DNA from 3 places in the Phytopseudomonas flavescens genome. Region 1 is predicted to be linked to each of the others. Evidence: predicted binding sites of a transcription regulator. Region 1 holds the regulator's gene; each other region holds the start of a gene.
The links. The regulator sigma-54, encoded in region 1, starts transcription at its own class of promoters, with help from an activator protein. The targets are predictions, from matches to a motif close to ANTGGCATNNANNTTGCTNT.
Positions count from the first base shown of each region.

Region 2: a site for sigma-54 is predicted at 1,319-1,338, ahead of nirB (nitrite reductase large subunit NirB). Genes of this name have one in related genera too.
Region 3: a site for sigma-54 is predicted at 802-821, ahead of flgB (flagellar basal body rod protein FlgB). Genes of this name have one in related genera too.

Region 1 covers NZ_JACBYV010000001.1:5,753,889-5,756,090, forward strand. The annotation lists gene ptsN (PTS IIA-like nitrogen regulatory protein PtsN) at 1-89, opposite strand, end outside; gene hpf (ribosome hibernation-promoting factor, HPF/YfiA family) at 105-413, opposite strand; gene FHR27_RS25645 (RNA polymerase factor sigma-54) at 494-2,002, opposite strand; gene lptB (LPS export ABC transporter ATP-binding protein) at 2,170-2,202, opposite strand, start outside.
Region 2 covers NZ_JACBYV010000001.1:4,052,264-4,054,465, forward strand. The annotation lists gene nirB (nitrite reductase large subunit NirB) at 1-1,151, opposite strand, end outside.
Region 3 covers NZ_JACBYV010000001.1:2,738,325-2,740,526, reverse strand. The annotation lists gene cheR (protein-glutamate O-methyltransferase CheR) at 1-584, shown strand, start outside; gene flgB (flagellar basal body rod protein FlgB) at 869-1,279, shown strand; gene flgC (flagellar basal body rod protein FlgC) at 1,291-1,734, shown strand; gene flgD (flagellar hook assembly protein FlgD) at 1,749-2,202, shown strand, end outside.

The DNA.
Region 1 (2,202 bases):
GCTATCTGTTCGAGTACACGCTTTTTACTGCCGCCCGGCACGTTCACGAGGGAACGGCCGGGGGTCAGGATATTTTCAAGTCGGATCATAGGAGAAGGACGAGGTCAGCGGGCCATTGCGCCCTGCTGGCGGTCGAGCTGTTTTTCCTTGTGCTTGATGAGTTGGCGGTCAAGTTTGTCGGTCAGTAGATCGATGGCGGCGTACATGTCTTCATGCTCGGCATTGGCCACCACTTCGCCTCCGGCGATGTGCAAGGTGGCTTCGACTTTCTGCTTGAGCTTCTCGACCTCCAGGATGACCTGCACATTGGTGATCTTGTCGAAGTGCCGCTCGAGACGTCCGAGCTTTTCCTCGATGTAGCTGCGTAGTGCGTCTGTCACATCCAGCTGGTGCCCACTGATGTTGACTTGCATACCGCTTCTCCTTGTTGCCGTGTGTGAGTGGCAGGCTATACACCTGCCGCAGGAACACTGGGGCTCTACTACAAGGCCGCTCACATCAGTCGTTTGCGTTCGCTCGAAGGCGCTATACCGAGCGATTCACGGTACTTGGCGACTGTGCGGCGCGCCACTTGAATGCCCTGTGCTTCCAGTAAACCAGCGATCTTGCTATCGCTCAATGGCTTTTTCGCATTTTCCGCGGCGACCAGTTTCTTGATGATCGCGCGGATCGCGGTGGACGAACATTCGCCGCCTTCGGAGGTGCTGACGTGGCTGGAGAAGAAGTATTTCAGCTCGTAAATGCCACGCGGTGTATGCATGTACTTCTGGGTGGTGACGCGTGAGATGGTCGATTCGTGCATGCCCACCGCTTCGGCGATGTCGTGCAGTACCAACGGCTTCATGGCTTCGTCGCCGTAGTCGAGGAAGCCGCGCTGGTGTTCGACGATCTGCGTCGCGACCTTCATCAGGGTTTCGTTGCGGCTCTGCAGGCTCTTGATGAACCAGCGTGCTTCCTGCAACTGATTGCGCATGAAGGTGTTGTCGGCGCTGGAGTCGGCGCGCTTCACGAAGCCTGCGTACTGCGCGTTGACGCGCAGGCGAGGCATGGCCTCCTGGTTGAGTTCCACCAGCCAGCGATCGTTGTGCTTGCGCACGATCACGTCAGGCACCACGTACTCGGGCTCGCTCGATTCGATCTGCGAACCGGGGCGCGGGTTGAGGCTCTGAATCAGCTCGATGACCGGGCGCAGCTCGTCTTCCTTGAGCTTCATGCGGCGCATCAGCTGGCTGTAGTCGCGGCTGCCGAGCAGGTCGAGGTAGTCACTGGTGAGGCGCTGGGCCTCGCTCAGCCAGGGGGTATTGGCCGGCAGTTGGCGCAGTTGCAGAAGCAGGCACTCGCGCAGGTCGCGGGCGGCGATGCCGGAAGGCTCGAACTGCTGGATGCGGTGCAGCACGGCTTCGACTTCATCGAGCTCGACATCGAGTTCGGGGTCGAAGGCGTCGGTGATTTCTTCGAGGGTTTCCTCGAGGTAGCCCTGACCATTGATGCAGTCGATCAGCGTCACTGCGATGAGGCGGTCCTTGTCGGACATAGGTGCCAGGTTGAGTTGCCAGAGCATGTGACTCTGCAGGCTCTCGCCGGCAGAGGTGCGAGTGGTGAAGTCCCACTCGTCGTCATCATTGCTTGGCAGGCTGCTGGCGCTGGTCTGATAGACGTCTTCCCAGGCCGTGTCGACCGGCAGTTCGCTGGGGATTCGCTCGCCCCATTCGCCTTCTTCCAGATTGTCGACGGTCTGGGTGTTTTCCTGGAAAGTTGGTTCCTGAAATTTCTCTTCCTGAGCGGCCGCCGTGGGTGCGCTTTCCGCGCCGTCGGCCATGGGGTCCGAATTGTCGAAGTCGTCGCCTTCTTCCTGACGCTCGAGCATCGGGTTCGACTCCAGTGCCTCCTGGATCTCCTGTTGCAGATCCAGCGTGGACAGTTGGAGCAGGCGAATGGCTTGTTGCAGCTGCGGTGTCATCGTCAGCTGCTGGCCCATTTTCAGGACTAGCGATGGTTTCATTGCAGACCTTATCTGGCGTCTGTGCGCGATCCACGACAGGGCGCCAAAGCGCCACTAGGAAGCAAATTATATGCCTGAATCCGAGTGCTTTGCCTAGAGCCCGTTACCATTTCATTACGACCCTGTCGTGGGTAGCGGGCGCTGGGCGTTCATCGGCGGGAAATTCGTTACAGGCGGAATTCGTGGCCCAGATAGACTTC
Region 2 (2,202 bases), 1.7 Mb from region 1:
CTGTTGTCGCCGACCAGCACGGCGCCGATGACGTGCTGACCATCCGGCGAGACCACCAGACGGCGGTAGCTGGCATTGGCTTCGTCGATGTAGCGGTAGCTCTTAGCCCCCGGCGTGGCGGCGTGAGCATCGCCGATGGAGCCGACGTCGACGCCAAGCAGCTTGAGCTTGGTCGACATGTCGGCGCCGGTGAATAGTTCGTGGGGCGCGCCAGCCAGCTGTGCGGCGACATTGCGGGCCATCGAATAGCCCGGCGCGACCAGGCCGAAGACCAGGCCATTCCAGGACGCGCATTCGCCGATGGCAAAGATCGCCGGGTCGCTGGTGCGACAGTCGTTGTCGACCACCACGCCCCCGCGGGTCGCGATGTCGAGCCCGGCGGCACGGCCCAGGGCGTCCTGCGGACGAATACCGGCGGAAAACACGATCAGGTCGGTCTCAAGGAATTCGCCATCATTGAACTTCATGCGGTAGGCGTATTCCTCACCGATGACGATCTCCTGGGTGGCGCGCGATAGATGCACACCCACACCCAGGGCCTCGATGCGCGCCCGCAATGCGTCGCCACCGTCGTTATCCAGCTGCACCGGCATCAGGCGTGGCGCGAACTCCACCACATGAGCTTCCAGGCCAAGGGACTTGAGGGCATTGGCCGCCTCGAGACCGAGCAGACCGCCGCCCACCACCACGCCACGGCGGGCGCTGGCCGCGGCAGCGCGGATGCCGTCGAGGTCGTCCAGGGTGCGGTAGACCAGGCGCGAATTGCCCTCGGCGCCCGGAATCGGCGGCACGAACGGATAGGAACCGGTGGCCAGCACCAGCCGGTCGTAGCCGCGACGGCCGTTGGTGGTGACGACTTCGCGGTTCTCGCGGTCGATCTCCAGCACCTGCTCGCCGAGGTGCAGATGCACGCCGTTGCGGGCGTACAGATCAGGCTCGCCCAGGGCCAGGGCTTCGGCATCCTTGCCGGAGAAATACTCGGACAGGTGCACACGGTCGTAGGCGCGCTGGCGCTCTTCGCCATACACGTGCACCTGATAGCGATGCAGGGCGCCGCTGGCGATCAGCTGCTCCACGCAGTGGTGGCCGACCATGCCGTTGCCGATGACGATCAGGTTCTCGCGCTTGATCGATGTGACGATGGAATTCATAGCCTGCCCTCTGTCTGCTGCGGTATCACGGTTTTCTGCAACGCAAAAAAAAGACGCCTGGAGCTGTTGTCAGCTTCAGGCGTCTTTGCCTTGGATTCAGTTATGTGGGGTGAGTATCAGGTCATGGCCTGTTCACCGGCCCCATCGATGATGGGTGCACAGGTTTGATAGCAGGTTGCATGCCAAGGCCTTGAAAAAGCCGGGAAGGCCCATGGCAAAGGGCTTGGCAGGCTCCTGCAGATCGGCGCGACTGGCGCAGGATACGAACCAAGATGAAGCAGGCGATCCTGAAACTCACCATTTCGGGGCAGCCCAAGCGGATTCGTGGGCGCAGGTCGGGTAAGCGCTACCTGCCGGCGCAGTGCCTGTAGGAACGCGCCATGCGCGCGAAATCGCGGGCATGGCCCGCTCCCACAGTTGATCGCGGAACCGCCGTTCTCTGCGATTCGTCAGATCGGTCAGCGGGCGCAGGGTCGATGTTCACTCATCCCGCGAGCTGCCCTTCAGCGCAGTACCTGTGGGAGCGCGCCATGCGCGCGAAATCGCGGGCACGGCCCGCTCCCACAGTGGATCGCAGAACCGCCGTTCCCTGCGGTTCTCCAGACAGGTCAGCGGGCGCAGGGTCGATGTTCATCCATCAGGCGGATCGCCCTTCAGCGCACCAACTTGTGGGAGCGCGCCATGCGCGCGAAATCGCGGGCGCGGCCCGCTACCACAGTGGATCGCGGAACCGCCGTTCCCTGCGATTCTTCAGGCAGGTTCGCGGGCGCAGGATGGATGTTCACCCATCCTGCGAGCTGCCCTTCAGCGCAGTACCTGTGGGAGCGCGCCATGCGCGCGAAATCGCGGGCACGGCCCGCTCCCACAGTGGATCGCGGAACCGCCGTTCCCTGCGATTCTTCAGCCAGATTCGCGGACGCATGATGGATGTTCACTCATCCTGCGAGCCACCCTTCGGCGCAGTACCTGTGGGAGCGCGCCATGCGCGCGAAATCGCGGGCATGGCCCGCTCCCACAGTTGATCGCGGAACCGCCGTTCCCTGCGATTCTT
Region 3 (2,202 bases), 3.0 Mb from region 1:
ATCCGTTCGAAGTGCTCAAGAATCGAGTGTTGCCCGAGCTGATCAAGGCCTACCCTGGGCAGCGCCTGCGAATTTGGTCGGCGGCCTGTTCGTCGGGGCAAGAGCCCTATTCGCTGTCGATGAGCATCGATGAGTTCGAGCGCAGCAACATCGGCCAGCTCAAGACCGGTGTGCAGATCGTGGCCACTGATCTTTCGCCGACCATGCTCAACAACTGCAAATCCGGTGAGTACGACAGCTTGGCGATGGGCCGCGGTCTTGCCCAGGAGCGGCTGCAGCGTTACTTCGACCCCAAGGGGCCGGGGCGCTGGGTGGTCAAGCCGGCGATCAAGAGCCGCGTCGAGTTTCGCCCGCTGAACCTGCTGGACAGTTACGCCAGCCTCGGCAAGTTCGACATCGTGTTTTGCCGCAACGTGCTGATCTACTTCTCCGCCGATGTGAAGAAGGACATCCTTACGCGCATCCATGCGATGCTCAAGCCAGGCGGTTATCTGTTCCTTGGCGCTTCCGAAGCCCTCAATGGTTTGCCGGAGAAGTACCAGATGGTGCAGTGCAGCCCAGGGATCATTTACAAAGCCAAGTGATTCAGCGATAGCGAAAAGGAGGCCCCACCGGCCTCCTTTTTTCATTCGGTTCGTTCTCCTCGCCTGACGGTGTTCCGTCACCCTCGCGTCAGAAAAGCGGCAAGCCCTGGTTCAATTGCCGCTCTCAGCTTGCCAATCGGCGGAAAAGCTTTGCCGCCCGCGCCTGCCGCTTCCCTTTGTTTTAGCTTATCCAGCTGATTTATAAGATAAAAAATAAATTGGCACGTGCTTTGCTGAGAACTTTGCACGAAAACCGGCTGGCCGATACGGCAAAGGTTCCTGAGATGAGCATCAGCTTTGATAACGCGCTTGGCATTCACGAGAAGGCACTGGGCTTCCGCGCTCAGCGTGCCGAGGTGTTGGCCAATAACATGGCGAATGCCGATACCCCCAACTACAAGGCGCGAGATCTGGATTTCGCCTCCGTGCTGGCCCAGCAGGCTGCCAAGAGCAGCGGCAGCGGCAACTCCGGTCTGAAAACCACCAACAGCCGGCATATCGCAGCAGAAGGCGTGCCAATGGGCGATGCGGCGTTGGCTTATCGAACGCCGACTGCGCCATCGATCGATCAGAACACCGTGGACGCTCAGGTCGAGCAGGCCAACTATGCCGAGAACTCGGTGGCTTTCCAGACCAGCTTCACGCTGCTCAACAGCAAATTCAAAGGGCTCGTCAGCGCCCTGCGTGGTGAATAAAGGAGCCCGATATGTCACTTACCAGCGTTTTCAACATCGCCGGAACCGGCATGAGTGCCCAGAGCACTCGCCTGAATACCATTTCCAGCAACATCGCCAACGCCGAAACGGTGTCTTCCAGCATCGATCAGACCTACCGGGCTCGTCATCCGGTATTCGCCACCGTGTTTCAGCAGGCCCAGGGTGGCGAGAACGGTTCGCTGTTCGCCGATCAGGATCAGTCAGGCGCGGGTGTTCAGGTACTGGGTATCGTCGAGGATCAGAGCAGCCTGATGCCACGTTACGAGCCTAACCACCCGGCCGCCGACGAAGCGGGCTACGTGTACTACCCCAACGTCAACGTGGTCGAGGAGATGGCGGACATGATTTCTGCCAGTCGTGCCTTCCAGACCAACGTGGAAATGATGAATACCGCGAAGCAGATGATGCAGCGCGTTCTGACCTTGGGTCAGTGAGCCGGGAGTGAGAGATGAGCACTGTTGATGGCGTCAGCTCCAGTTCGGTACTGGACAAGTATCAGGTCAAGCAGGATTCCACCACGCAGAACAAGGAGCTGGGCAAGGACCAGTTCCTCAACCTGCTGGTGGCGCAGCTGAACAACCAGAACCCGCTTGAGCCTCAGGGCAATGGCGAGTTCATCGCCCAGCTGGCGCAGTTCAGTACCGTTGAGGGCGTCGAGAAGCTCAACTCGAGCATGGAAACCATTCTCTCCGGCTACCAGTCTTCCCAGGCCCTGCAGGCTTCTTCGCTGGTCGGTCGCAAGGTGATCGTGCCGGTGGACAAGGCGGTGGTCGATACCAGTGAAAGCTTCAAGGCCAGTGCCGTGCTGCCAACCAGCAGCAGCAACGTGTACGTCAACGTTTATGACACTGCCGGTGCGGTGGTGAGCCGCATCAACCTGGGTGAGCAGCAGGCTGGCAACG